DNA from 2 places in the Eoetvoesiella sp. genome. Region 1 is predicted to be linked to the other one. Evidence: predicted binding sites of a transcription regulator. Region 1 holds the regulator's gene; the other holds the start of a gene.
The links. The regulator FliA, encoded in region 1, starts transcription of late flagellar genes. The targets are predictions, from matches to a motif close to CTAAAGTTTNNNNNNNNNNNGCCGNTA.
Positions count from the first base shown of each region.

Region 2: flgM (flagellar biosynthesis anti-sigma factor FlgM) is a predicted target of FliA. The motif match lies at 11,214-11,240, and genes of this name have one in related genera.

Region 1 covers NZ_DATMGA010000004.1:13,917-28,734, reverse strand. The annotation lists gene VNT00_RS00695 (nucleobase:cation symporter-2 family protein) at 1-1,272, shown strand, start outside; gene VNT00_RS00690 (8-oxoguanine deaminase) at 1,269-2,648, shown strand; gene VNT00_RS00685 (TMEM165/GDT1 family protein) at 2,662-3,234, opposite strand; yybP-ykoY riboswitch at 3,321-3,426, opposite strand; gene VNT00_RS00680 (TonB-dependent receptor) at 3,447-5,645, opposite strand; gene VNT00_RS00675 (pirin family protein) at 5,929-6,804, shown strand; gene VNT00_RS00670 (LysR family transcriptional regulator) at 6,884-7,822, opposite strand; gene VNT00_RS00665 (FMN-dependent NADH-azoreductase) at 8,053-8,694, shown strand; gene dbpA (ATP-dependent RNA helicase DbpA) at 8,830-10,227, shown strand; gene VNT00_RS00655 (hypothetical protein) at 10,232-10,453, opposite strand; gene ribA (GTP cyclohydrolase II) at 10,511-11,119, opposite strand; gene VNT00_RS00645 (RNA polymerase sigma factor FliA) at 11,173-11,934, opposite strand; gene VNT00_RS00640 (flagellar protein FlaG) at 12,132-12,524, shown strand; gene fliD (flagellar filament capping protein FliD) at 12,673-14,058, shown strand; gene fliS (flagellar export chaperone FliS) at 14,055-14,489, shown strand; gene VNT00_RS00625 (flagellar protein FliT) at 14,584-14,818, shown strand, end outside.
Region 2 covers NZ_DATMGA010000005.1:11,595-26,412, reverse strand. The annotation lists gene VNT00_RS00855 (CheR family methyltransferase) at 1-740, shown strand, start outside; gene VNT00_RS00850 (protein-glutamate methylesterase/protein-glutamine glutaminase) at 787-1,845, shown strand; gene cheY (chemotaxis response regulator CheY) at 1,938-2,327, shown strand; gene cheZ (protein phosphatase CheZ) at 2,340-2,984, shown strand; gene VNT00_RS00835 (methyl-accepting chemotaxis protein) at 3,077-4,609, shown strand; gene flhB (flagellar biosynthesis protein FlhB) at 4,780-5,937, shown strand; gene flhA (flagellar biosynthesis protein FlhA) at 5,934-8,048, shown strand; gene flhF (flagellar biosynthesis GTPase FlhF) at 8,045-10,396, shown strand; gene VNT00_RS00815 (flagella synthesis protein FlgN) at 10,393-10,860, opposite strand; gene flgM (flagellar biosynthesis anti-sigma factor FlgM) at 10,879-11,160, opposite strand; gene flgA (flagellar basal body P-ring formation chaperone FlgA) at 11,287-12,042, opposite strand; gene flgB (flagellar basal body rod protein FlgB) at 12,229-12,636, shown strand; gene flgC (flagellar basal body rod protein FlgC) at 12,650-13,066, shown strand; gene VNT00_RS00790 (flagellar hook capping FlgD N-terminal domain-containing protein) at 13,122-13,820, shown strand; gene VNT00_RS00785 (flagellar hook-basal body complex protein) at 13,921-14,818, shown strand, end outside.

The sequences.
Region 1 (14,818 bases):
GCCCTGTATGCCGGAGCGGTTACCGTACCACTCGTTCTGGCCGGAGCAATCGGGCTTTCGAAGGACGCCACGGCGGTGCTCATCAGCGCCGACCTTTTTGCAGGCGGCATCGTTTCAATCATTCAATCACTGGGCATCGGCATGTTCGGCATCCGCTATCCCTTGATGATGGGGGTCACCTTCGTGGCGATCGGACCCATGATCGCCATCGGCCTGAATCCGGGGCTGGGCCTGAACGGCATTTTCGGCTCCGTCATGGTCGCCGGCGTCATTGGCTTTCTGGTGGCGCCGCTGATGAGCCGGCTGGTTCGCTACTTCCCCCCGGTGGTAACGGGTTCGGTCATCCTCGTCATCGGCGTATCGCTCATGGGGGTCGGCATCACCTATGCCGGGGGAGGCTATGGCGCCAAGGATTTCGGCGCGCCGCTGTACATCGGCATCGCTTTCTTCGTCCTACTGTGCATTATCCTGATCAGCCGCTACGGCAATGGACTGCTCAGTAATATTTCCGTGCTGCTGGGCATCGCCGCCGGGTTCGTGCTTGCCGGCCTGCTCGGCAAGGTAAGCTTTGCCGGCCTTTCCCAGGCCCCGTGGTTTGCGCCGGTCATACCCTTTCATTTCGGCATGCCGAAATTCGATTTGCTGGCCATTGTCTCCATGACTCTGGTCATGCTCGTGACTCTCATCGAATCCATGGGCGGCATATTCGCCATGGGAGACATCATCGACAAAACCCCGACTCAAAACGACATCAAGCGTGGTTTGCGGGCCGACGGGCTGGGCGCGCTGATCGGTGGCATATTCAACACCTTTCCGTACACCACGTTTTCACAGAACATCGGCCTGGTCTACGTCAGCGGCATACGCAGCCGCTTCGTCTGTGTCATGGCGGGCGCCATCATGATGCTGTTGGGACTGGTGCCCAAACTATCGGTGCTGGTGGCCTCGATTCCCGACTTCGTCCTTGGCGGCGCCACGGTCGTCATGTTCGGCATGGTCGCCGCCAACGGCGTGCGCATTCTTCAGGATGTCGATTTCCGCAGCAACAGGCATAACGTCCTGATCGTCGCCGTCAGCCTCGGGATGGGTATGATACCCATGGTCTCGGACAAATTCTTCGCCCAATTCCCCACCAATATCGGCACGCTCCTGAACAGTGGCATCGCGCTCTGCGCCATCTCGGCGGTCGTCCTGAACTATCTCGCCAACGGCAAAGCCGGCAAGAGCGAGGTGGATGCTATGATGCGCGAAAACGTAAAGGCGCCACTATGACGATCCCGGCGAAAACCCTGCTTATCCGCAACGCGGATGTCGTTGTCACCATGGACGAGGCCCGGCGCGAAATCGCCGGGGGATCGGTGTTCGTGCGCGGCAACGTCATCGAGCAGGTGGGCCCGGCCAGCGAACTTCCCGGTAGTGCGGATGAAGTCATCGACGCCGGCGGCCATGTGGCGATACCGGGGCTCATTAATACCCACCACCACATGTACCAGACCCTTACCCGCGCCCTGCCCGGGGCGCAGGACGGCGAGCTGTTCCACTGGCTGACCAGCCTTTACCCGATCTGGGCGCGGCTGACCCCCGAAATGGTCAAGGTCTCGACGCAAACGGCCATGGCCGAGCTCATGCTGTCGGGCTGCACCACCACCAGCGACCACCTGTACATCTACCCCAACGGCTGCCGGCTCGACCACAGCATCGAGGCTGCCCGGGAAGCGGGCATGCGGTTTCACGCCGCGCGCGGCTCCATGAGCGTCGGACAGTCCAAAGGCGGGCTGCCACCCGACAGCGTGGTGGAAAACGAAGACGACATCCTCAAAGATACCCAACGCCTCATCGAGGCCTATCACGATGGCGAACGCTATGCCATGCAGCGCATCGTGGTTGCGCCGTGCTCGCCGTTTTCAGTGTCGCGCGACCTGATGCGCGAGTCGGCCGCGCTGGCGCGCAGCTTCGACGTTTCGCTGCATACCCACTTGGCCGAGAACATCAACGACGTTTCCTACAGCCGCGAAAAATTCAACATGACTCCGGCGCAATACGCGCAAGACTGCGGCTGGGTCGGGCACGATGTATGGCACGCGCATTGCGTTCAACTCGACGATGCAGGCATTGCGCTGTTCGGCCGCACCCGCACGGGCGTGGCGCATTGCCCATGCTCCAATATGCGGCTGGCGTCGGGCATAGCCCCGGTGCGCAAAATGCTGGATGCCGGCGTTCCGGTCGGCCTGGGCGTGGACGGATCGGCGTCCAACGATGCGGGACACATGCTGGGCGAAGTGCGGCAGGCCATGCTGCTGCAACGCGTGGCGCACTGGGACAGCACGGGGCCCGAGGCCATGACGGCCCGCCAGGCGCTGGAAGTCGCCACGTTGGGCGGCGCCAAAGTGCTGAACCGCGACGACATCGGCGCCCTGAAGCCGGGCATGGCCGCCGACCTGGCGCTGTTCGACACCCGGCAAATCGGCTACGCGGGCGCGCTGCACGACCCGGTCGCCGCCCTGGTGTTCTGCACGCCATCCAACACCGCCTTCACCATCATCAACGGCCGCGTCGTGGTGCGCGACGGGCGGCTCGCCACCCTGGACACCGCCTTGCTTGGCGAGCGGCACAACCGCCTGGCGCGTGAACTGGCACAGGCTAAATAAACCAAATAACGCGCTAGAACAGCCGATCGACGTCCAGCAGGGTCAGCACGCCGATGACGGCGAAAATCGCGGCGGCGATCGTGTGCACCAGCCTCATGGGGATGTGGGCTGCGAACTTGCTGCCCACGAATACCGCCGGCACGTCGGCAATCAGCATGCCCAGCGTCGTGCCCGCCACCACGGTATAAGGCGCAATATAGGTGGCGGCCAGCGCCACCGTGGCTATCTGGGTCTTGTCGCCCATTTCGGCCAGGAAGAATGTGAAGAGGGTTGCGCCGAACACGCCGAAGCGCTTGATCACGTGCGCTTCGTCGTCGTCCATTTTGTCGGGGATCAGAGTCCAGACGGCCATGGCAAGAAAGGACAGGCCCAGGACCCAGCGCAATATTTCGGGGCTGACCACCGAGGTGATCCAGGCCCCCAGGGCCCCGGCCAGGCCATGGTTGACCAGGGTGGCGGCAAGAATGCCGAGAATGATGGGTACGGGTTTCTTGAAACGGGCGGCAAGGATGAACGCCAGCAATTGCGTTTTGTCGCCGATTTCCGCAAGCGCGACTACACCTGTAGAAACGAGGAAAGCTTCCATGAAGTGGGATACCTGTTGTGCCGGCGAACACGATTGACCACAAGGGCCCCGCCAGCGTCGGGCACCTTATGGTCAAAAGTCTTGCTAAGCACATAACGGCTTGCGCCGCGCCGCTTGCACCATGGGCTATGCCAAGTATGTTGATGCAAGCCGCCCCGTTGCGGGGCGAAGCTACTCCCTAATGACGGGCAGATTGTACAGGAAAATCCCCGTCAGTACTCGAGCGAAGCCGACAGCATGAAGGTGCGGGGCGCGCCGAGCACCAGGTAGCTCGAGCCGGGATAGCCCCCCGCCGACGCCCAATAGTTCTTGTTGGCGACGTTCAGCACATTGGCGCGCAAGGTAAGCATATGCCCGTCGAGTTCGGTCAGATAGCGCGCGCCCAGATCGAAGCGGGTCCACGCGGGAATTTCCTGCGTATTGGCCGCGTCGGCGTACTGCGAGGAGGTATGCACCATGCGGCCCGTCACGGTCAGTCCATCCACCCCCGGGATGTCCCATTCAACCCCCAGGTTTGCCATGAACCGGGGCGCGCCAATAGCGCGGTTGCCGTCGGTGGCGCCGCCCGCGGTATCGACCTGCTTGGCGTCGAGCAGCGTGGCGCCGCCCAGCAGCCTGACACCCCGCAAGGGTTCACCATAGAACGTCAGCTCGGCGCCCTGGTTGCGCTGCTTGCCGTTGGCTCCGTACAAGGCGGTAACCGGGTCGATATACGCCGTGGGCATGTCCATGGTGAACAAAGCCAGGCTGCCGCCCAGCTTGCCGCCGTCGTACTTGATACCGACTTCCTTCTGCTTCGTTCGCACCGCATTGAAGGTCTGGCCCGGATTGACAGGCTTGGGCGTGCCGAATGTCGGCGCCGGACCGATCTGGCTCATGCCTTCGATGTAATTGGCGTAAAGCGAGATTTCCTTGGTCGCCTTGTAGACCACGCCCGCCACCGGCGTCGTGCTGCTGGTGCTGTTTTCCGGCTGGCTCTCAAGGCCCGTGTTGTAGTCGTAGGACTGGTTCTTGATGCGCTGGTGGCGCAGGCCCAGCGTCAAAAGCACCCGGTCGTGCGCAAACGCCATCGTATCGGCAATGGCCACGCTGGTATTGCGGGTGGACTGGGTGATCAGCGGATCGCCCAGGTTGCCGCCATGCAGCGGATTGGCGGGCAGAACCTGGGTGGTAGGGTTGTAGATATTGGTGCTGGTCGTGCCGTAGTAGTCGTAGGCGTTCCGGCTGTCCAGGCTGTAGAAATTGGCCGAGGCTGTCACCGTATGGCCGATGCTTCCCGTGCGGAACTTGCCGCGCAAACCCACCTCTCCCGTGCGCACGGAGTCTTTGCGGGCGGTTTCCATCGCATTCATGGTGGCATTGCCGGCAACGTCCTGGACCGTGGGGTTGGCCAGCAAGCTGGATTCCTTGCTGTTGCGCGCCCCCACGGCGGCCCAGGCGGTCAGGTTGTCGGTGATGTCGTACTCACCTCGCAAGGTGCCGAAAAAATCGCGCTCGTTGGAGTAGGTATAGTCCTGTGCCAGATTGGTGCTGGCGTCGGGGGCCGAGGGAATCGGCACGCCCGAAGCAAAGGTGACGCTGGGCTGGCTGCGCTTGAGGCGGTGATCCTGATAGCCGAAATCCGCCGACAAGCGCGTGCGCTCGCCGCGCCAGTCCAGGCCCAGGCCGACGGCGGTCAGCTCGCGATGCTCGCCGTCGACTTCCGTGCCGCCATCGCGGCGCACGGCGTTCAGGCGCACGCCGGTGCTGCCGCCGGGGCCGAAACGCCGCCCCAGGTCGAAGCTGCCGTATCCCTGGCCGCCGCTTTCCCAACCCAGTGTAGCCGACGTCAGGTCCTGGTTCGGGGCCCGCTTGGGCACGACATTGATGGCCCCGCCCAAGCCGCTGTTGCCGGGCGCCGCGCCGTTCAGGAAGGCATTGGCGCCGCGAAAGACGTCCAGGCGCTCGATGAACTCGCTGGCGAAATACTGGCGCGGCAGCAAGCCATACAGCCCGTTATAGGTGATGTCGTCGGAATACAAGGCCATGCCGCGAATCATGTAGAGCTGCTGATAATTGCCATAGCCCCGCGCCACGCGCACGCCCGGGTCGTTCTGCAAAATATCGGCGACGCTGGCGGCCTGCTGATCCTGAATCAACTGGCTGGTGTATTCGGTGTTGCTGAACGGCGAACTCATATTGTCCTGGTTGCCCAGCACGCCTATGCGCCCGCCCTTGGCCACCTGCCCGCCCGCAAAGGGCGCGGAAAGCCCCTTGGAGGAAGCATCGGCGCTGGCCTGCACCGTAATGCTTCCCAGCTTCTGGACATCGGTGGCGGCGGCATCGGACTGCGCATGCGCTGCTGCGCCGCCAAAGGCGCAGGCGAGGATCAGCGTCAGGGGCAATGGCTTGAATTTGGACAAAGAGGACATAAATATTCTTTTGGAAGTGTGAGATTGAACAAGTAACGCCCGCCCCCGGCAAGGGAAGACCGCGCCGCACAACGTTCAGCTTATTTTAAGAAATAGGAATCATTATCATTAAGAAACATGATAATAATTTATTTGCCCCGGTGGAATCAATACCGCGACAATCGACGCCAGCAGAAAACCACGGCCGCGCGTGCAAGCCTTGCGGAATTCCCCCGACACCATGGCAGCGCCATATAATCGACGGCATGCCTTCTTTCGGCTTTCATATACGGACACACCCCTCATGACCACTGCCCCCACCCCATCCGAACCGGAAGCCGTAACGCACCCCCGCAAGATCGAACGGCTCGTCACCGGCATGCCCACCTCCGACGGCGCCGGCGTAAAACTGACGCGCGTCATCAGCGGCAACCTGCAGAAGCGGCTGGACCCCTACCTGATGCTGGACGCCTTCGGCAGCGACGACCCCGACGACTACATTGCCGGCTTTCCCAACCACCCCCATCGCGGCTTCGAAACCGTGACCTACATGATCGCGGGACGCATGCGCCACAACGACAGCCACGGCCACGAGGGCCTGCTGCAAAACGGCGGCGTGCAATGGATGACGGCGGGCCGCGGCCTGGTGCACTCGGAACTGCCCGAGCAGGAGGAAGGCCGCATGGAAGGCTTCCAGCTATGGCTCAATCTGCCCGCCCGAGACAAGCTCATCGAGCCAAGCTATCGCGACATCCAAAGCCGGGACATCCCCGAAGCCCGACTCGACAACGGCGTAAGGGTTCGGGTAGTGGCGGGCCGCAGCCATGGCGTGGAAGGCGCCATGCAGCGCCCGGTTACCGAGCCCCTATACCTGGACGTGCACTTCGATACCGCCGCAAGCTTCAGCCAGAGGCTGCCCGCCACGGCCAACGCGTTTATCTACGTGTATCGCGGCAGCGTCAGCATCGGCGGCCAGAACGTGCCGGTGAAGCACATGGCCATCCTGGGCAACGATGCTCAGGCCGACGGCGTCGTACTGGAAAGCCAGGGCCCGGCCAGCGTGCTGCTCATTGCCGGCCAGCCCCTGGGCGAGCCCATCGCCCAATACGGGCCTTTCGTCATGAACACCCAGCAAGAACTCATCCAGGCCGTCACCGATTTCCAGGCCGGACGGTTTTAAGGAACAATCCGCTCAGGCAGGCAGTGCGGGGCCGCCGGGCATGGCCTTGCCGCGCCCGCCGGCCAGCCTCGCATGCATATCAACCGGCCTCGGGCCGGTCAGCCAGCTTTGCGCAGCGCTCGGAAACCGCCGCGACGTGCTCGCCCAGATAGTCCAGGAATGACCGCACCGCAGGCATCAGCCCGCGCCGCGACGGGAAGACGGCGTGCAAATAGGCGGGCTCCAGGCTCCAGTCCGGCAGCACGGCCTCTAGGCGGCCGTCCTCCAGTTCCCGGCTGCATAGATAATCGGGCAGCGCGCACACGCCCGTCCCGGCCAGGGCGGCAAACTTGAGGGTGAGCAAGTCGTCGGCCACATAGCGGGGGCGATGCTCGGCCTGGGTGTCACGTCCAGAGGAAGCGAACAAACGCCATGCCGTCTTGCCGTCGACCGCCGACATGGCAATGGTGTCGATGCGGGACAAATCGGCAGGAGCCTGGGGAGCCCCCTGCTTTCGCAACAGCGCCGGACTGGCCACCAGCAATGAATGCGTACGGCCCAGTTGCTTGACGATCAGGCTGCCGCTGTCGCTCAGCGAAGTGCGAACCCGCAGCGCCACGTCCACGCCTTCCTCGACCAGATCCACCACCCGGTTGCTGACCTCCATATTGATCTGCACATGCGGGTAGGCCTCCAAAAATCCGGGCAGCAAGGGGCCCACCAGCGTCTGCGCCAAAGTATTCGGGCATGTGACGCGCACCATGCCGCGCGGCTCGCTTTGCACTTGGGCGATCGCTTCGGCGGCGGCCTGCGCCTCGTCGCAGACGGCAACGCAATGGCGATAGTAAAGTTCGCCGGCCGCCGTCAACGACAAGCGGCGGGTGGTGCGGTTGAGCAGCCGCACGCCAAGCCGGGCCTCCAGATTGGCAATACGCCGCGACAGCCGGGACTTGGGCAGGCCCAACGCCCGGCCTGCCGCGGAGAACCCGCCACAATCGACCACCTTGGCGAAATACTGCATATCGTTCAAATCCGTCATTGCCATCCAGCCACTGCAATGTCTCCTTCCATCGGCAGCGCAATTCGTGCCGGCGCCGCGTTTGCCAGCGCAACCAGTGCGGCGCCGCACCTGCCAGTATCAGGGAAATTAGCACCATGAATGAGACAATCTATCGCAAAAATGCCTGCTTATCAAGGAATGTCGCCATTTATACAATGCATCCATACCGATTCTTCGGGCAACCTATTCAGAGATATCACCTTAAAATCATGACGACACTTCTGCACATCGACTCCGCCATCACCGGCGACGCCTCCGTATCCCGAGACCTGACCCGCCGCATCGTGGCTCAATGGCGGGCTAGCCATCCCGACGTCGAAATCGAATACCTGGATCTTGCCGCCAATGCCCCCGGCCACCTGAATGCCGACGCACTGGGCTTTCGTTTTCCGCAAGGCGCGGATCTGTCCGAAGCGCAACGCAGCGAAAACGCCTTGTCGGAACAACTCGTCTCGCAATTCCTGAACGCGGACGTCGTCGTCATCGGCGCGCCGCTGTACAACTTCACCATTCCCAGCCAGTTGAAATCCTGGATCGACCGCATCGCTCAGGCGGGCCGGACCTTCAAATACACGGAAAACGGGCCGGTGGGCCTGGCCGGCGGCAAGCGCGTCATCGTCGCCTCCACGCGCGGCGGCGTGTATTCCACCACCGAAGGCGGCCGCGCGCTCGAACACCAGGAAAGCTACCTGCAAACCATTTTCGGCTTCTTCGGCATCAAGAACGTGGAATTCGTGCGCGCCGAAGGCGTGAACATGGGCGACGCCCCCCGCAGCGCCGCGCTGCAGGCCGCCACGCAATCGATTGCCGGCCTCAACACTCGCGCCGAGGCACAAGCCGAAGCCGCCTGACGCCCGCTGCTCCAGCGTGCCGGCCGCCATCCCGTCCTGGGACGGCGGCAAAACCCGTCACAGGCGGTGCGGCAAGATGCCGGCATTGCGCCTGCTAAAATTGGCCTTCTTCTCCAACGTTGGCCGTGCCGCCCTGTGACCTCCCCTCTTTTTTCCAGCCTTCCCCTTTCGCCCGCCATGCTCGAGAACCTGGAACGCCTCGAGTATCGCAGCATGACGCCCATACAGGCGCAAAGCCTGCCGTTCATACTGGCCGGCAAAGACCTGATAGCGCAGGGGAAAACCGGCAGCGGCAAGACCGCCGCCTTCGGCCTGGGCATATTGCATACCTTGAAGCAAGCATGGTTCGGCACCCAGGCGCTGGTTCTGTGCCCAACCCGCGAGCTGTCCGAGCAAGTGGCCGTCGAGCTGCGCCGCCTGGCGCGCGCGACCGACAACATCAAGATACTCACGCTGTGCGGCGGCGCGGCCATACGCCCCCAAGTCGAGTCCTTGCAGCACGGCGCGCACATCATCGTGGCGACGCCAGGCCGGCTGATGGATCACCTGGAACGCGGCAGCGTCGATTTGTCGGGCCTCAAGACCCTGGTATTGGACGAGGCCGACCGCATGGTGGACATGGGTTTTTACGACGACATGGTCACCATCGCCAAGGCCTGCCCGACGCGCCGGCAAACCCTGCTGTTTTCCGCCACCTACCCCGACAACATCCGCAAGGCCAGCGCCCGCTTCCTGAACCGCCCCCAGGAAGTCCGGCTGGAGTCCCAGCACGACGACAGCCGCATCGAACAGCATTTCTACGAAATCGATCCCGCGCAGCGCAACGCCGCCGTGGCGAAACTGCTGGCCCATTTCAGGCCTGCTTCCACCCTGGCCTTCTGCAATACCAAGGCGCAGGTTCGCGAACTGGCGCTGGATCTGCGCGACCGGGGCTTCTCGGCCCTGGCCCTGCACGGCGACCTTGAACAACGCGAACGCGAGGACGTCCTGGTGCAGTTTTCGAATCAAAGCTGTTCCGTTCTGGTGGCCACCGACGTGGCCGCGCGCGGCCTGGACATTCAGTCGCTGGACGCCGTGATCAACGTCGACATTACGCCCGACGCCGAGGTGCACGTCCACCGCATAGGCCGCACCGGCCGCAGCCAGGCCAAAGGGCTGGCGCTGAGCCTGGTCGCTCCCGACGAGATGCGCTGGGCGGCGCAGATCGAAGCCTATCAAGGCAAGCCCATTGCCTGGTCGCGCCTGGATCAGCTCAAGCCTGGCAAGGGAAAACCGCTGCAGGCGCCCATGGTGACGCTATGCATACAAGGCGGCAAAAAAGACAAGCTGCGCGCGGGCGACCTGGTGGGCGCCCTCACCAAGGACGCCGGCTTCGCCTTCGAGCAGGTCGGCAAGATCAATGTGTTCGATTTCGTGGCGTTCGTGGCGCTGGATCGTCGCATCGCGGACCAGGCCTTCGAGAAGCTGAGCCAGGGCACGATAAAAGGCAGGCGCTTCAAGATGCGGTTCATGGCCGACGAGATCCGGCTTTAGCCGGCTATTCCAGGTTGTCCCTGACCCACTGCTCGCCCTCGAGGGCCAGGCCCATGACCCGCTGCAGTATCCTCACCTCGGTCCAGCCCGCCTCGCGCTGGGCCTGGGTATAAAGCTCGAGGCTGGCGTCGGTGGGCAGCCAGTCCCGCTCGGGCTGCAGCTCGAGCCCGTCCAGGTGCTTGATATTGCCGTTGGGCAAAATATACCAGGCGCTCATTTCACTCATTGCCAGCCCGCCAGGACCCATGCCCCGAGGCGTGGAACCGTTCCATGCGCATGCCGCCTATTCCTCTTCGACGAGATAGCCCTTGAACAAATGGCCAAGCTTGACCGCCTTGGTGCGCAAATACCCTTCGTTGTAGCGGTTGCGATTGACCTGCAATGGTATGCGCTCGGTTACATCGATACCCAGTTCGCGCAGGGCATCGACCTTGCGTGGGTTGTTGGTCAGCAGGCGCAGCCGGGTAATGCCGAAGTGATCCAGCATGGGCTTGCATAAATCGTAGCGGCGCATGTCGGCGGGAAAACCCAGTTGCTCGTTGGCCTCGACCGTATCGGCCCCTTGATCCTGAAGGTTGTAGGCCCGGATCTTGTTGAGCAGGCCGATGCCGCGTCCTTCCTGGCGCAAATACAGCAAGGCGCCGCGCCCTTCGGCGGCGATCATCTCGAGGGCGGTTTCAAGCTGGGCGCCGCAGTCGCAGCGCTGGCTGAACAGGCCGTCGCCGGTCAGGCACTCGGAGTGAATCCGGGCCAGCACGGGCTCGCCGCTGCCGACATCGCCTAATGTAAGCATGACATGCTCTTTGCCAGTTTCGGGAACGATAAAGCCGTGCAACTGAAACATGGCCCAAGGCGTGGGCAATTTGCAGGAGGTAACGTAATCCAATTTGATTCTCTAGGACGGCAATTCTGCATTATAAGGCAGCGCCGCCGCGGGGCTCCGGATTACAGCAACCCCTGAAGCGCCTGCTCGCCCGGGCTTTCATCCCAGAAATTGCGCGCCAGCGCGGTACGAATGCGGGCCACCGCCTGCGAACGCAGTTGCGACACACGTCCTTCGGTGATGCCCATGACAGCGCCGATCTCTTTTTGGTTCAGATCCTGCTCGAACTGCAGCGACAGCAAAAGCTGCTCGCGCTCGGGCAGATTGCCGATGGCCTCGACGAGAGCACGGCGCAGGCCGTCCGACATCAGCATGTTCAAGGGATTGCACCATTCTCCCGCCGCCTCGGACTGCAGTTGCGGATGATCCAGGCCATCGCTGAAATCGCCCTGGTTGCGGGACAGGTCCTCGTAATGGATGACCTGCACGCCCCGCGCCTCTTCCAGCAGCTCCTGGTATTCGGGCAAGGACATATGCATTGCCTCTGCGATTTCGGACTCGGTGGCCGGACGCATGAGCCGATGGCTCAACTGATGCATGGCCTGCTCGATGGTCTTGATCTTGCTGCGCACACTGCGCGGCAGCCAGTCCTGGGAACGCAATTCGTCCAGCATGGCGCCGCGGATACGCATGACGGCGTAGGTCTCGAACTGGGCGTCGGGCGTCTGCTGATAGCGCCTGACGGCATCCAGCAGACCCATCATGCCCGCTTGCAACAGATCGTCGAGCTCGACGCTGGCCGGCAATCTGGAAATAAGCTGCAAGGCCAGACGGCGAACCATCGGAGCGTATTGCCCGACCATTTGGTCTTCGGAAGTCGGCATGCGTAAATTAAACAAAATACGGAAATGAACAGAGCCTCTATTCTCGCCGGTTTCCGCCTTGGGATTGGCTGAAGCTGTCCCGAAATTCGTCGGTTATTCGCCTGATTGAAACGTCCGCCCCCCTAAAGTTTCACGCAAAAGTACCGTTAAGGCGCTGAAAGTAATAGTTGGATACCGGACCCACAGGAGGGATTTCAATGGTCAACCCGATTGCATCCGCCGCATCCGTTCCGATCAACCCGTTGCCGGCGGATATCGAAAGACCCGTCATATTCCCCGAACCGGCGCAGCAGGTCACGGCGGCGGGCGAAACGCTGGATGCTCGAATATCCCAAGACAAGCAACAGCAATCCTCGTCGGACAGCATCCAATTGCCGCTGGACAAGGCCCTGGAAGAATTGAACAACAGCATGCAGGCCTGGTCGACGGGCATGCGTTTCAACCTCGACCCGGAAGCGCAGCGCGTGGTGGTGTCCATCGTCGACAACGCAACGGGCGAAGTGCTGCGCACCGTGCCCAGCGATGCCGTCATCCGGGTGGCCAAGATGATCGTGCAATTGCAGGGAAAAGCCATAAGCACCCAGGCGTAAAACCCGGGGAGCCGAACAGTCCGGAAGCCGTCCTGAGCACCTCGGCGGCACGGCAAATGAACAAAATAACTGGGTTTAGCATGGTTGTCGCACGCATTGAACCCATATCGATTACGCGACAATGCAGTCATCGGGAGATTTATTTAATATGGCAAGCGTTTCTTCAATCGGCGTAGGTTCTGGCCTGCCTCTGGACGATCTTCTCACCAATTTGCGCAACAACGAGAACAACGCGCTGGTGGCGATCCAGGCCCAACAGGTAACGGCGCAAAACCGCCTTTCGGCCTATGGCCAGATAAAAAGCGGCATTGCCGCCCTGCAAACCGCGGGTGAAGCCCTGACGGATGCTGAAACCTTCGGGGCGCTAAAAACCAGCGTCAGCGGCAGCGGCCTGACCGCCACCGCGTCGACCAGCGCCATTGCGGGCAAATACTCCATCACCGTCGAAGCCCTGGCTACGAGCCAGACCCTGGTCACCAACGGACAGGCCAGCCGCACCGATGCCAACGGCACCGGCGGCGTCATCACCATTACGCTGGGCGACGGCACCGAAAAAACCCTGGACCTGACCGGCAAGAGCACTTCACTCGACGGCCTGGTCAGCGCCATCAATGCCGATTCTTCCCTGGGTGTGCAGGCCACCATTGTCAACGATGGCTCCGGAACCCCGTACCGCCTGCTCCTGAGCAGCTCGGAAACCGGCACCGACGCCGCCGTCAAGTCCATCTCGGTTGCCGGCAACGACACCTTGAACGACATCATCGGCTTCGATCAGGCCAACCCCAGTGCCAATATTGCCGAAACGGCGGCCACCAACGCCTCCATCAAGATCAACGGCATCGAGATCACGGCTCAAAGCAACACGATCGACGACGCCATCGACGGCATTACGCTTTCGCTGACCCAGGCCGACGCAGGGACCACCAACACATTGACGGTTTCGCGCGATGACTCGGCCGCCACCAAGGCCATCAATGCCTTCGTCACAGCCTACAACAACCTGCAAAGCACCATCAAGTCGCTCACATCCTACGATGTCGATACGCAAAAAAGCAGCGCCCTGACGGGCGATTCGCTGGCGCGACGCGTGCAAACCCAGTTCCGCGACGTCCTGAATGTCGCACTGCCCTCGGGCTCGGTGCGCACGCTGTCCCAACTAGGCATTACTTCGAACCCGACCACAGGCGTGCTCAGCGTCGATAGCGACAAGCTCGCGGCGGCCCTGAAAGATCACCTTCCCGATGTTCAAGGTTTGTTCACGGGCGACAACAGCGTGGCGTCGAAGCTGGCCACGGTGGCAGACAGCTACCTCAGTACCAACGGCTACATTGCCGCGGCAACCGACGGCGCCAACGACACCATCAACGACCTGCAAAAGCAGTACAACGCCACATCCGACCGTATCGACACCAAAATGGCGATGTACACGGCCCAGTTCACCGCCCTGGACAGCACTGTCGCCCAAATGAACAACATCAGCAGCTATCTGACTACCCAGTTGGCGGCGCTGGCCAATAACAGCAGCAGCAAATGACCTACTCCCTACCCCAAGGCGCGCGCCGGTCGCGTTCGGCCCAGGCCTATGCCAGCATAGGCCTGGAAACCAAGGTGTTCAGCGCCAGCCCCGAACAGCTCATCACCTTGCTGTTCGACGGCGCCCAGGCGGCCATTGCCAAGGCCCGGCTCTATATGGAAAACGGCAATACCGAAGGCCGCGGCATGGCGATCTCGAAAGCCATCGACATCGTCGACTCTGGCCTGAAAGCCAGCATCGACATGGAGGCGGGCGGCGAATTGGCCATCAACCTGACCGCGACCTACGAACTGGTCATCCGCAATCTGCTGCTGGCCAACCTTAATGCCGATCTCGCCAAGCTGAACCTGGCCGATCGTCTCCTGACCGAAATCGGCGATGCGTGGCGGACATCCGTGGACCCAAGCCGCTCCGAAGCGTCGTCGCTCTGACAACCGGCAACGCATGCCCAGCCCCGGCCGCAACGCCGGTACAGTTATACATCCACCCGGCCTGGCCGGGCAGCCACAGCGCGGCAACAACCTTATGACGACCTCTTCCGCTTCCATCCTGCTTCAATACGAAATCATCGCCGACCTGTCCGGGAAAATGCTGCAGCATGCCCAGTCCTGCGACTGGGATGGCGTTATCGCACTGGGCAAGCTTTACCACGATGCGGTCGAGCAATTGCGAACGCTCGCTCCGCTGGATCAAAGCGACAGGGACGCCCGCAAATCCCTGCTCACCAAAATCCTGGACGACGACGCCCGCATCCGCGATC
Region 2 (14,818 bases), on a different contig from region 1:
TCATGCTGGGCAGCCACAAGCGGGAAATGGCGGCCCGCACATTGAGCACGAGGAGCCAGAAACTCGGCCTGGAAAGCATTGCGCAGTATTTGACGGTGCTCGAGCAAAACCAGTCGTCGGCCGAGTGGAATGCATTCATCAATGCCTTTACCATCAATCACACCGCGTTTTTCCGCGAACAGCACCATTTTGAAATACTGAGCGAGTTCGTGCGGACCCGCAAATCGCCGATCAGTGTCTGGTGCGCCGCCGCATCTACCGGAGAGGAACCCTATACCATTGCGATGACGCTGCGGGAATCCCTGCAGCGCGCCGATGACAGCGCCTCCATCTGGGCCACCGACATCGATACCCAGGCGCTCGAGCGCGCCCGCCGCGGCGTGTATTCGCTGGAACGCGTCAAGACCGTGCCGGAGTACTACCTGAAAAAATATTTTCATCGCGGCAAGGACAGCAAGGCGGGGCTCGCGCGGGTCAAGCCGGCCATCTACGACATGATCCGTTTCGACCAGTTCAACCTGCTGTCGCCGTCGTGGCCGACGGACCAGAAGTTCGACGCGATTTTTTGCCGCAATACCATGATTTATTTCGACAAGCCGACTCAAACCCGCATTTTGGAACGGTTTGCGTCGGTCATGAAAAAGGGCGGCGTGCTGTTCGCGGGGCATTCCGAAAACTTCACCTATCTGACCAAGGCGTTTCAATTGCGCGGCCAGACTGTCTATACCGTTGTGTCCTGAACGCCATGTCGATGACGTTCAGTGTTAATTGCGAAAGGCCTTGCCCATGAAAAAAATCCGTGTTCTGTGTGTGGACGACTCGGCGTTGGTGCGTGGCCTGATGACTGAAATCATCAACAGCCACCCCGACATGGAGGTGGTTGCGGTGGCTCCCGACCCATTGGTGGCGCGCGAGCTCATCAAGGCGCACAACCCCGATGTGCTGACGCTTGATGTCGAGATGCCGCGCATGGACGGCCTGGATTTTCTTGAAAGGCTGATGCGGCTGCGCCCCATGCCCGTGGTCATGGTGTCGTCGCTGACCGAACGCAATTCCGAGGTCACGCTGCGCGCGCTCGAGCTGGGCGCGGTGGATTTCGTGACCAAGCCCAAGCTGGGCCTGCGCGACGGCCTGATGGAATACAGCGACCTCATCGCCGACAAGATCCGCGCGGCGGCGCATTCGCGTCCCCGCCCGCGCCAGGCGCCGGCGGCCGACGCCGCGCCGGCCAAGCGGCTTACCCATGTGTTCTCGACCACCGAGAAGCTGATCGTCATCGGCGCCTCCACCGGAGGCACCGAGGCGATCCGCCAGGTGCTGGAACCCATGCCGCCCAATAGCCCGGCCATACTCATCACTCAGCACATGCCGGCGGGTTTCACCCGGTCCTTCGTGCAGCGGCTGGACAATCTTTGCGACGTGCAGGTTCACGAAGCCGAGGACGGGCAGCGCGTGCTGCCCGGGCACGTCTACCTGGCGCCGGGCGGCGTGGCGCACATGAAGCTGGCAAAGTCCGGGGCGAACTATGTCGTGCGCCTCGAGGAAAGCGAGCCGGTCAACCGTCACCGGCCTTCGGTCGATGTGCTGTTCAATTCGGTGGCGCAGGTGGCCGGAAAAAACGCCGTGGGCGCATTGCTGACCGGCATGGGCAAGGACGGCGCGCTGGGCCTGCTGGCCATGAAGCAGGCGGGCGCCATTACCTATGCCCAGGACGAGGCGACCTGCGTGGTGTTCGGCATGCCGCGCGAGGCCCTGCACATCGGCGCGGCCGACGAGGCCGTGCCGCTGCCGAATATCAGCGAACGTTTATTGAAAAGTGCGGGATCGTACGGCCATCGAGTCTGATGCCGGACTGGCCCGGGGGTTGGGGCGCAAGCCTTCGCCGGGGCCGGAATGCTTCACCTGGATGGACGATTATTATTTTTGGAGAGTATCAAGTGGTACAGAAAACCATCAAAATTCTAGTGGTTGACGACTTTCCCACAATGCGCCGGATCATCAAGAACCTGCTCAAGGACCTGGGATTCGAAAACGTCGACGAGGCGGAAGACGGCGCCATGGGCCTGGAAAAGCTGCGTAACGGCAATTTCGATTTCGTGGTGTCGGACTGGAACATGCCCAATATGGACGGGCTGGTCATGCTCAAGGAAATCCGCGCCGATGCGAATCTGGCCAAGCTGCCGGTGCTGATGGTTACCGCCGAGGCCAAGAAGGAAAACATCATCGCGGCGGCCCAGGCCGGCGCCAATGGCTACGTCGTCAAGCCGTTCACCGCGGCCACGCTGGAAGAGAAGCTGAACAAAATCTTCGAGAAGCTCGAGTCCTAGGAGGGGGATGGCATGAACACAGAGGTAAATTCCGCGGCGGCGGATCATACTCAACCTCCTGAAAACCTGATTCTGAAGATCGCCCAGCTGACGCGCATGCTGCGTGAGAGCATGCGCGAGCTGGGCCTGGATCAGGCCATCAAGGAAGCGGCCGAGGCCATACCCGATGCGCGCGACCGCCTCGACTACGTGGCCCGGATGACCGAGCAGGCCGCCAACCGCGTACTGAACGCGGCCGAGGAAATCCAGCCCATGCAGGAACAACTGCAAAGCCAGGCCAAAGGCCTGGATGCGCGCTGGCAGGCCTGGTTCGACCACCCGGTCGAACTCGACCAGGCCCGCGAGCTGGTGGACGACACGCGCTCGCTGCTCAAGGACATTCCGCGCACGACGCAAAAGGCCCAGGAAAATCTCATGGAGATCATCATGGCCCAGGATTTCCAGGACCTGACCGGCCAGGTGATCATGCGCATGCTGGGTGTGATCGGCGCCATCGAAACCGAGCTGGTGCAGGTACTGATCGACAACGTGCCGCAGGAAAAGCGCGAAGAAACCCGTTCCCTGTTGAACGGCCCGCAGGTCAGCCCCGAGGGCAAGGTGGATGTCGTCACCAGCCAGGATCAGGTGGACGACTTGCTGGCAAGCCTGGGTTTATAACGATTTCCGGCGCGGCGCCGGGACAATGGCCTTGAATTCACCGGCCGGTATGTTTGTTGCAGGTCACTTGCAAATCCACAAGGAGGCGAAGCATGAAGCATAAAAACAGGCGCACCCTGGGTGTGTACAGCTTGTTGCGGCAACTGACGTCGGGGAGGGCCACGTTTTCCGACCGGGCCTGGACGTTCAGTCCGCTGGCCTTGCCGTTGTCGCGGTTCTTGTCGGTGGTCCGAAAAGGCCTGGTCTCCATGCGCGAGGCCAGCATCGACATTGCCTTGAACACCGCGCGCCTGGATTCCCAGGCCCAGGCCTGCCGGGCCATGGCGTCCGAACAGGCCGGCGAGGCGCAGGCCCTGGCCGCCAGCGGCAGCCAGATCGAGGCGCTTTCCGAACAGACTGCGGCCAGCGTCAACGACATCGCCCAGGCCTGCAGCGCGCAACTGGAGGCCGCCAACAGAACGCTGGATCAGCTTGCCGATCTGCAACAGCGCGTTGGCCGCGTCGCCGCCGAAATGGAAACGTTTTCGCAGGTCGTCTCGCAGCTCAGCCAGCGGGCCCAGTCGGTGGACGACACCAGCCGGCTCATCAAGGACATTGCCTTGCAGACTCACCTGCTGGCCTTGAACGCGGGGGTCGAGGCGGCACGGGCGGGTGACGCCGGCCGGGGGTTTGCCGTGGTGGCCAGCGAGGTCGGCAAGCTGGCCGAACGTGTCAATTCGGCGACGGGCGATATCGTCCGCCATGCCGGAGAAATCCTCGATCTCGTCGCCGACACCCGGGGCAAGACCGATGCCATGCATGTCGATATGGCCGCTTCCGAGCACGTGGTCGGCAGCTTTTCGGGGGATTTCACGCGCTTTGTCGAGGAATTCCGCCATATGGACCGGCAAATGGGCCAGGTGGCTCAGAACGTAGTCCAGGTGAACAGCACCAATCACGACATGAGCCGCGCCGTGTCCCGCATTGCCGTGCTCAGCTCCGATGTCCAGTCGCGCATGGCCTCCATGGGCGACCAGGTGCAGGCGGTGCGTTCCAAAACCGAAAGCCTGCAACGGCAATTGACCGCCTTGCGAACAGGCGACACGGCGTTCGACTGGCTGGCCTCGACCTTGCGCGGCATGCGCAAATCGTGCGTCGTGCTGCTCGAGCAAACCCTGGCTCAGGGCGTCGACATTTTCGACCAGCAGTACCGGCGCATTCCGGGCAGCAATCCGGCGCGCTACAACACGCTTTATGATGCCGCCATCGAGCAGCTTCTTCAGCAAATGCTCGACAACGTGCTCAATTCCATCCCAGCCGGGATGTATTCGGTACTCATCGACAGCAAGGGGTATTGCCCCTCCCACAATAGCCGCTACAGCAAGCAGCCCACCGGCGAGGTCGCGCACGATACCGCGCACGTGCGCAACAAGCGCATTTTCGACGACGCTTTCAGTCTGGCGGCCGTGAAGAACGAGCGCGGGGTCCTGTGCCAGACGCATATGCGCGACACGGGCGAGATCATTACCGATTTTTCCCTTCCCGTCGATGTCGATCGCCGGCGTTGGGGGGCGGTGCGCATCGGCGTCGATTACAACCGCTTCGAGGAACTGGCCAGCGCCGCCATGGCGAAGGCCGCGGCCTGAAACCGGGCCGAGGCCTGCCTGGCCGCCGGGCCGTCCCAGGATCGCTCCGGTTCCCGGGGCCGGGGGACCCCTTAGCCTGAATTAAGCGCCTTTATAGGCCTTGCTTCGCCTATCGTGTTTCGCGCGCATCTATAGAATGATGGCGACGATGGCACGATTGTGATAACTGCATGGCTGAGGACAGCGATCTCGAAAAAACCGAATCCGCCACTCCCCGGCGCCTGGAAAAGGCGCGCGAGGAGGGGCAGATCGTTCGTTCGCGCGAGCTCAATACGTTCATGCTGCTGGCCGCGGGGGTGGCGGCGCTATGGTTCAACGGCGACTATCTGTTCCGCACCCTGCGCGGCATCCTGCGCTCGGGCTTGTGGTTCGACCTGCGGGTGGGCCGGGACACGGCGGTCATGACTTCGGTGGCCGCCAATTCGGCCTGGCAGGCTGTCAAGGGCCTGGTTCCCGTGTTCGGCACCCTGGTGGTCGTGGCGGTGCTGTCGTCGGTGGCGCTGGGCGGCTTCATGTTTTCGACCAAGGCGCTGGAACCCAAGTTCGAGCGCCTCAACCCGCTCAAGGGCGTGATGCGCATGTTTTCGGCGCAAACCCTGGTCGAGCTGGTGAAGACCCTGCTCAAGGCGGGCGTCATCGGCCTGATAGGCGCGCTGGTCATCATCCACTACCGGGACGAGATGATCGCCCTGATGCACGCCACGCCCAGCGAGGCGCTGGCCAGGGGCCTGCAACTGGTGGCCCTGTGCTGCGCGTTGATCGTCGGCGCCTTGTTTCTCATCGTGGCCATCGACGCCCCGTGGCAGCTCTGGAGCCACTACAAGAAGCTGCGCATGTCGCGCGAAGACGTCAAGCAGGAACATAAGGAAAGCGACGGCGACCCGCATGTGAAAGGCCGCATCCGCCAGCAGCAGCGCGCCATGGCCAGGCAGCGCATGATGTCCGAAGTGCCGGGCGCCGACGTGGTGATCACGAACCCCACCCACTATGCCGTGGCGCTGGCCTACCAGGAGGGGCAGAGCGGGGCGCCCCGCGTCGTGGCCAAAGGCTCGGGCCTCGTGGCCGCGCGCATCCGCCAGCTGGCGGAGGAAAACAAGGTGCCCATGCTCAGCGCGCCGCCTCTGGCGCGCGCCCTGCACCATAATGTCGAGCTTGGCCGGGAGATCCCGGTCGAACTGTATTCGGCCGTGGCGGAAGTCCTGGCCTGGGTCTACCAGCTTCGCAGCTGGAGTCCGGGCTTCGGGGCCGAGCCCTCCCGGCCCGCCAATTTGTCGGTTCCCGCAGGCTTCGATCCTCAAGGCGCCGGAACCCTTGCGCATAATTCATGAACAGCATTCTTACCCTGATTAAAAGCAACGGCGCCCAGCATGCGCGCCTGATGGCCGGCCCCGTCCTGATCCTGATGGTTCTGGGCATGATGATCCTGCCGCTGCCGCCGGTCATACTGGACTTGTTGTTCACCTTCAATATCTCGCTGTCGGTCATCATTCTGCTGGTGGCCATGTTCACCAAGAAGCCGCTGGATTTCGCCGCCTTTCCCGCCGTCCTGCTGTTCGCCACCCTGCTGCGCCTGGCGCTCAACGTGGCTTCCACGCGCGTCGTGCTGATGCATGGGCACAAAGGGCCCGACGCGGCCGGCCAGGTCATCGAGGCGTTCGGCCATTTTCTGGTGGGCGGCAACTTCGCGGTCGGGATCATCGTGTTCGTCATCCTGGTCATCATCAATTTCGTGGTCATCACCAAGGGCGCGGGCCGCATCGCCGAAGTGGGTGCCCGCTTCACCCTGGACGCCATGCCCGGCAAGCAGATGGCCATCGACGCCGATTTGAACGCCGGCCTGATCGGCGAGGACGTGGCCCGCAAGCGCCGCTCCGAGGTGGGGCAGGAAGCCGAGTTCTATGGCTCCATGGACGGCGCCAGCAAGTTCGTGCGCGGCGACGCGGTCGCGGGCCTGCTGATCATGGTCATCAACATCATCGGCGGCCTGATCGTCGGCGTGGCCCAGCACGGGCTGAGCTTTTCCGATGCCGGCCGCGTGTATACCCTGCTGACCATCGGCGACGGCCTGGTCGCCCAGATTCCGGCTCTGGTCATCTCGACGGCGGCGGGCGTGGTGGTGTCGCGCGTGGCGACGGACGAAGACGTCGGCCAGCAGATGGTCAGCCAGCTGTTCGCGAACCCGTCCGTCATGTTCATCACGGCCGCGATCCTGACATTGATGGGCCTGATTCCCAATATGCCGCATTTCGCCTTCCTGCTGCTGGCGGCCATCCTGGCCGGAGCGGGCTGGATGGTGCGCAAGCGCGAATTGCTGAAGCAGGCCGAGATCGCCGACGAGCCCCTGAAGAACCAGGCGGCGGTGGAAGCGGCGGCGGCCGAGGCCAGCTGGAACGACGTGGCGCTGGTCGATCCTCTGGGGCTGGAAGTGGGCTACCGTCTGATTTCGCTGGTCGATCATGCGCAGAATGGAGAGCTGCTGCATCGCATACGCAGTCTGCGCAAGAAGTTCGCGCAGGAGGTCGGCTTCCTGCCGCCCGTCGTGCACATTCGCGACAACCTCGAGCTCAAGCCCAACGAATACCGCATCTTGCTGTCGGGCGTCGAGGTCGGCCATGGTTCGGCCATGCCCGAGCAATGGCTGGCCATCGATCCCGGCGAAGTCACCATGAAGCTGCCGGGCAAGGCCACGACCGATCCGGCCTTCGGCCTGCCAGCCGTGTGGATAGACATGAGTTTGCGCGAACAGGCGCAGATAGCCGGCTATACCGTGGTGGATGCGGGCACGGTCATCGCTACCCACCTGAATCACTTGATGCATCGCTACGGGGCCAATCTGCTGGGCCGCCAGGAAGTCCAGCAATTGCTCGACCATATTGCCAAGGAGGCCCCCAAGCTGGTGGAGGACCTGGTGCCCAAGACGGTCAGCCTGTCTCTGCTGCAGAAACTGTTGCGCGGCTTGCTGGACGAAGAAGTGCCGATCCGCGACGTGCGCACCATCATCGAGACTCTGGCCGAGCATGCGCCACGCCTGTCCGCCCTGAACGCCAACGGAACGGGGCCGGATCCCTCCGAGCTGCTGTCCCTGGTGCGCGTGGCACTGGGGCGCGCCATCGTCCAGCAGTGGTTCCCGGGCGAGGGCGATCTGCGCGTCATCGGCCTGGATCCCCGGCTGGAGCGCGTGCTGGCCCAAGCTCTGACCACCAGCGGCGTGCTGGAACCGGGGCTGGCCGAAACGCTGCTGCAGGACGCCCAGCGCGCGGTGCGCGACCAGGAGGCCAAGGGCGATGCGCCGGTGCTGGTCGTGCCGCCGGTGCTGCGGGCATCGCTTTCGCGCTTTTTGCGGCATCATCTGCCGCAATTGGGCGTGCTTTCCAATTTTGAAATTCCCGACGAACGCATATTGCGCGTGACGACGGTAATAGGTGGTACTCAAGCGTGAACATAAGCCGTTTCTTTGGAGCGACCAGCCGCGAAGCCATGCGCCAGGTGCGCATGGCGCTGGGGCCGGACGCCATGATCGTATCGAACCGCCGGGTCAACGGCGGGGTGGAAATCCTGGCCACCGACCAGACGTCGGTGGCGCAATCCACGGAGGCGGCGCAGTCGTCCGCCGCGCCTCGGCCTCCCTTGCCGGCGGCGCCCAGTCTTCCGCGCGCGCCAAGCAGTCCGCGTCCGTCTCCCGCGGCCCAGGGCGCCGACGTGGTGGACGCCATCGGCGCCATGCGCGGCGCGCTCGAGGCGCGCATGGACGAAATGCTTTGGGGCAATCACCTGCGCAAGGCCCCGCAGGCGGCCTCGCTGTTCCAGACCTTGCTGGGCCTGGGGTTCAGCACGGCGCTGTTGCGCGCCATGCTCAAGCGCCTGCCAGACGAACTGCCGGCCAAGGCGGCATGGCAATGGGCCGGCAACGAACTGAAAACGCATCTGCCCGTGCTGGAAAGCGAGGAAAGCCTGCTGCAGCCGGGAGCGGTGGTGGCGCTGGTGGGGCCGACGGGCGTCGGCAAGACCACCACCATCGCCAAGCTGGCTGCCCGTTGCGTGAAGCGTTTCGGCTCCGGCAAGGTTGTGCTGCTTACGACCGACACCTATCGTATCGGCGCGCATGAACAGTTGAAGATCTACGGCGGAATCATGCGGGTTCCCGTGCACGTGGTGCAGGATGCCGATGAACTCAAGCGCATCGTGGCGGGGATTGCCCCCGACCATCTCATTCTTATCGACAACGTGGGCATCAGCCAGCGCGATCGCCATGTTTCGGAACAGGCGGCCATGCTGGCCCAGGCGGGGCGCAGCGTCAGCCGCCTGCTGGTGCTGAACGCGTCCAGCCACGGCGACACGCTGGACGAAGTCGCCCGCACGTATTCGAACGATGGCGGCAGCCCGCTGCGCGGCTGCATCATCACCAAGGTCGACGAGGCCCCGCGCCTGGGCGCCGCGCTCGATACGTCCATCCGCTACCAGTTGCCGATCTGCTATGTGTCGAACGGCCAGAAGGTGCCCGAGAACCTGCTGTTCCTCGACGGGCGCGAGCTCGTGGATCGCGCCTTGACGCAGCAGCCCGCGTCGCAGGCCTTGTATGCGCCCACCGAGGCCGATTTCGCGGCGCTGATGGCTTTGGCCAAGGCGCCCGAAGATGCCTCCGCCGGAGCGGCGGCTGAAACGCGGCGGCGGAAATTGCTGCCGGGTTTGCTTTCCGCCGTTGGCGCGGATGCGCCATTGTCGCCTGACGATTTGAAGCAAGCCTGCGCTTATCTGGATGAGGCGGCGGCATGCGCCGAAGCCTACGATTTATGGCGGGGCCATGTGTCGCAGGAGGCGCCGGCGGCCATCGATCCGCTTGCCGGCCATTTGCTGCGTGCCGCGCAAGGCCAGGCGGGCCAGGGGCCCATGCTGGCCATTCACGACCAGATCGCCCTGAAGGCGGCAGCGGGCGTCACGGGCCGTCTGCGCGCGACGTTCCTGCTGGATGGAGTTGGCAAGGCGCTGGTATCGCCCTGGCAGCAGATCGCTTTTCCCCAGGGGTGGCAGTCGTCCGACGGCGCATCGGCCCTGGCGGCCCCTGCACCGGGCGATGCCCTGCGCCAGCAGGTTCAGTTTCTGCATGAGCAGGCCTCGACGCCTGTGGTGCATATGTTCGAGGGCGGCTCGCAGGGTTTGTGGCGCAGCCTGTCGGCGGGCAATGCCTCTTGGCTGGTGCAGTGTCCGGCTTCGACCCATGTCGTCGACGCGGATTCCTGCCCGACGACAGCCGGCGCCATGGCCAAAGCCCTGGACTACCGTCCCCTGGCCATGGCGGGGGCGGCCGCCAATCTTGCGCAGGTATGCGGGCTGGCGCTGCAGGACGTCATTATCTGGGTGGGTCAGGCCGACGTGGCGCTGGCTGCGCGCCAGGTCAGCCCCCTGCCAGCGCGCCTGGTCGTTGTGCGCATCGTCAAGCGCCGGGATGGCGAGCCGTTGAAGACGCTATATGGCTTGAGCAATGTTCTCCAGGGCGCGGAGCCCGCCGGGAAGCTGGCCTTGTGGCTGGTGGCGCAGTCCGAATCCAAGGCGGCGTTGCGTTACGCGGCGCGCTTCTGGCAATTGCTGGCCGAAAGCCGGCAGCCCGAGCTCGGCCGCGCGCTGCTTGCCTCGCAGTCGGGCCTGGCTGTCTGGCAGGCCATGCAGGACGAGGCGGCGGAGCAAGTGCGCCGCGTCCTGCGTGCCCTGGCAGGCAAAACCGCGCTGACGGCGCCGGTGGCGGCGTCGATGATGATGAAGCTGTTTGCGTTGAAGGAAATGACGGCTTAGCCGGCGCGGATGCCCCGGGTCTGGGCGCTGGTGTTCCGGGCGCGCCCGCTGGCGTCGTACAGGTTGCCGATGCCGGCCAGGCTGCGCAGGGTATCGAGCGCTTGCTGGTTGTACTTCAGGTAGGTTTCAATAATGTAGCCGTTCGAGGCATTCAACTGCCGGGCGCGTTCGGCGCGTTCGAAGAGGGTTGCCACGAGCGCCTGCGTTTCAGGATGGTTTTGCGCCGCGGCTTCCAGGCCGGCCTTTCCTTCGCCGTGGCCCATTGCCGCCAGCAGGGCGTCGCGCGCCTGGCCGGCCACGCTCAGTTGTTCCGCCAGTTCGCTCTTGATGCGGGTGGATTCGTTGAGCGCATCGTTGCCGCCGGGGGCAAGCAGATTTTCGGCTTCGGCTTCGAGGGCGGCGATGAACTGATCGACCAGTCCGGTTTCGTGCTGCAGGCTGGCGTGTAGTGCGTGGATGGACATGGTGTGCGCGGAAATCGGTTATTTCAGGAGTTCGCGCACGCTGGCCAGCAGCGAGTCGGCGATGCGGCCCGGATCCACCTTGAGCTTGCCCGCGGCGATGGCATCGCTGATTTCGCGGACGCGGTCGATATTGACATCGCTTTCGCCGTTTTGCAGGCTGGCCAGATTGCGGGCGGTGGCGCTGAGATCCACAGAGTCTTTTCCGTTGCTGGATATGTTGGCCGGCGCGCCACCGATGCCGCTGCGGGTAGCGGTCACGGTGTTGATGGCTGCATTTTTAACGGAAGACGAGATCTTCAAGATGGAACTCCGGACGATGGCGCGCGAGTGTATTGCGGTTGGTATGGTGGTTGTAACGACGCGGAACCCCGAAACTTTAGCGTAAGCCGCGAATTTGGTGCGATTTGAAGCATATAAAGCATTTTATTACATCAAAACCAGTACGGTATGGGCATTCAGGACGGTGCCGGTAACCATCTGCCCCGAGCCCGCGCGCACTTGTATTTGCGTGCCGGGCTCGCCGCCCTGCATGGCCTTGCCCTCGCTGGTGGCGACAAAACCGGGCCCGCGCGCCTCGAGGCGCACGGCTTGTCCGCGCTGGATGGAGCCGGCGCTGCGCAAAGCCCTGGCCTTGATGGCCGAGCCCGCGTTGATGCGCTGGGTGGTAATGCTGCCTATCAACTGATCCGCGTCCCGCAGCACGCCGCGCGGCAGGAGCAGCAGGTCGCCGCTGCGTTCGCTGAGATCGTCGCGGGTGATGACGGTGCCCGCCTTCAAGGGACGAGCCGATACGTAATAGCTGCCGTCGATGCTGAGGTTCGCCTGGGCGTAGGTTACCCACGTTTGCGGGGCCAGGCAGCGCAGGCCGACGGTCAGGCGCGAGCTTAGCCTGGATCCGGGCCTTAAGAACACTTCGGCCTGTTCGCAGGGCGCCAGCCTTTCGGTGTCGACAGGCTCGACGGCGATCTGGGGGGTTCCGGCGTAGGCGGCGGCTTGTTCCTGCAGGAAGGCGCGTATTTGATCTTCGTACGAGGCCGGCTGGCCGGCGCCAGGAGCTGGGCTCGTGGGTGCGCGGGCGCCGGCCGGCGCCGTTGGCGCGGGCGTTTCGGAGACGGCGGCATGGGCCGCCTGTGTTCCGAAGAGGGCGGCTGTGGCAAGCAGGGCGGCGTAAATCTTGATCATGCCAGCATTTTATAGCCGGCGCCGCGGACGCATTGGGGGAATTGGCCGAGAAATGCTGGCTTGTTTCGTAGTTTGTCTTTGCAGGCGCGCCCTTACTATGTCTCGTACCTGATTGCGGCCGCATGGCTGCAGAACTTCGGGTCGGTAGGGCAGGACGCCGGCCGAGCATGGAATACAAGACCGCACATGATAGACCGTATTGGTGAAGACCTGGGCTTTTTTCAAACCGCCATCAATCTGCGCCAGCAGCGCCAGGAAGTGCTGGCCGCGAACATCGCCAACGCGGACACGCCCAACTACAAGGCCCGCGACTTCGATTTTTCGTCGGCGCTGCAGGACGTCATGACCGAGCGCATGCGCCTGGCGGATACGAAATTGACGCTGACTTCGCCGCGCCACATACCGGGTGCGGCGGTGTCCGGCGATTCGGCCGAGCTGTTGTACAGGCAGCCTTTGCAGCCCAGCCTGGACGGCAATACCGTGGACATGGACGTCGAGCGCGTGCAGTTCGCCGACAACACCATGCGCTACCAGTCCGACCTGACCATTATTTCCCAGCGCATCAAAACCATGCTGGCGGCATTGCAGCAATAAGACCAGGAAAGCCATGTCCTCGATGACCATTTTCGATATTGCGGGTTCGGCGCTTGCGGCGCAGTCCCAGCGCATGAACGTCACGGCCAGCAATATGGCCAACGCCAACAGCGTCGTGGGGCCCGACGGCCAGCCGTACAAGGCGCGCGAGGTGGTGTTCCAGATGGCGCCCGTGCCGGGCCAGGCCTATTCGCAGGCGGTGGGCGGCGTGCGCGTGGCGAACGTGGTGGAAAGCAACGCGCCAGCCAAGCTGCAGTACGACCCCAAGAATCCCCTGGCCGACGAGAATGGCTACGTGACCATGCCCAACGTGGACATGGTGGCGGAAACCGTGAACATGATTTCCGCTTCGCGTTCGTATCAGGCCAATGTGGAAGTGATCAACACCGCAAAGAGCCTGATGAGCCGCACCTTGTCCATCGGGCAGTAATCAGTATCGCCACGGCGTCTGGGCCGTGGCGTTTTTCATTAATTTGGAGCCTTTCGTGGCAGTCAATTCAACCGACACCAGCAACACCACCGCCAGCGCGCTGGCCCAGGCCTCTGCGGCAACGGCCCAGCGCACCGCGGCGGCGCAGGATCAGTTCATGACTCTGCTGGTCACCCAGTTGCAGAACCAGGATCCCTTGAATCCCATGGACAACGCCCAGGTCACCTCGCAGCTGGCGCAACTGGAAACCGTGAACGGCATTACGCAGCTCAACACCACGCTGCAGGCGCTGTCGGGCCAGATGGACTTGTCCCAGTCCATGCAGGCGGCCAACCTGATCGGCAAGGAAGTGCTGTTTCCGGGCGAGAAAGTGTCGCTGGGCAGCGTGACGAACGATGGCGTCACCACCACCGAGTCCACGCCTTTCGGCGTCGATGTCATTTCGCCGGCCGCCAAGGTGGTGGCGACCATCCAGGACGCCACCGGCAAGGTCGTGCGCACCCTCGACCTGGGCGACCAGCCCGCGGGCGTGCTGCAGCTGTCATGGGACGGCAAGGACGACGCCGGATCGACGGTTGCGGACGGCGCCTATACCGTGCAGGTCAAGGCTTCCGACGCCAACGGCGGCGACGTCTCCGCCCAGGCGCTGACCTACGGCAAGGTGGCCAGCGTGTCGTACGCCTCCAGCGGCCTGCAGATGGATCTGGGCCTGGCCGGCGTGCACTCGCTGTACGACATCCGCAAGATCATGTAGCGGATATGTCGCCGGCTTCATGGCGGGCGTCGCCGTCTAGCTTTACAAAGCAGCGAATCAACGAATTAGTCAATAACGAACTAACGAATACGAGGTCATCATGGGTTTTGGACAGGGTCTAAGCGGCTTGAACGCCGCCTCGCAGCAACTGGATGTAATCGGCAACAATATCGCCAACTCGGGCACGGTCGGGTTCAAGTCGGCCACGGCCACGTTCGCCGACGTGTACGCCACGTCCAGCAAGGCTGGCCTGGGCGTGCAGCTTACCGGCGTCAACCAGCGCTTCACGGTCGGCACGGTCAGCAGCACGGGCGGTGAATTCGACATGGCCATCGACGGCGCCAACGGCCTGTTCCGCGTGGTGGATACCAGCGGCAACGTCATGTATACGCGCAACGGCCAGTTCCTGGCCGACAAGGACAGCTACCTCGTCAACGCCCAGGGCTACCGCCTGACCGGCTTCGGCGTCACCGGCAACGACCTGGCTCCGATCATGGTGCCCATCGGCAATATCGAGCCCAAGGCCACAGGCTCCGTTACCACCCGGGCGAACCTGGATGCGAATGCTGATCTTGTGTATACGGCGGATGTGCCTGAGACGCTTGGGCGAGTGGTGGTTACGGCACCGGCAGCGGGTACTTATTATTATCGTGATGACGGTACGACTATTTCGTGGTATTCCGATAATGCCGTGCCTCCTACCCCTATGGCCACGCCTTTGGGCGCAGGAACCTATACTACGGCGTCGGGCTCTTTCACATTGGATGCCAGCAGCCAACCGGCCTCAATGCAGGCGTTGAAAATTGCAAGTGGTACTGACCAATATGAGGAAGCTCACATTGGTCATCCATTCAGCCCCGCCGACCCCCAAAGCTATACCCATTCGCTGCCCATTACGGCTTACGATTCATTGGGCAATGCGCACTCGGTCATGCAGTATTTCGTCAAGCGGGCAACAACGCCAGGCGGGGACAGCACTTGGGATGTGTATTACACGG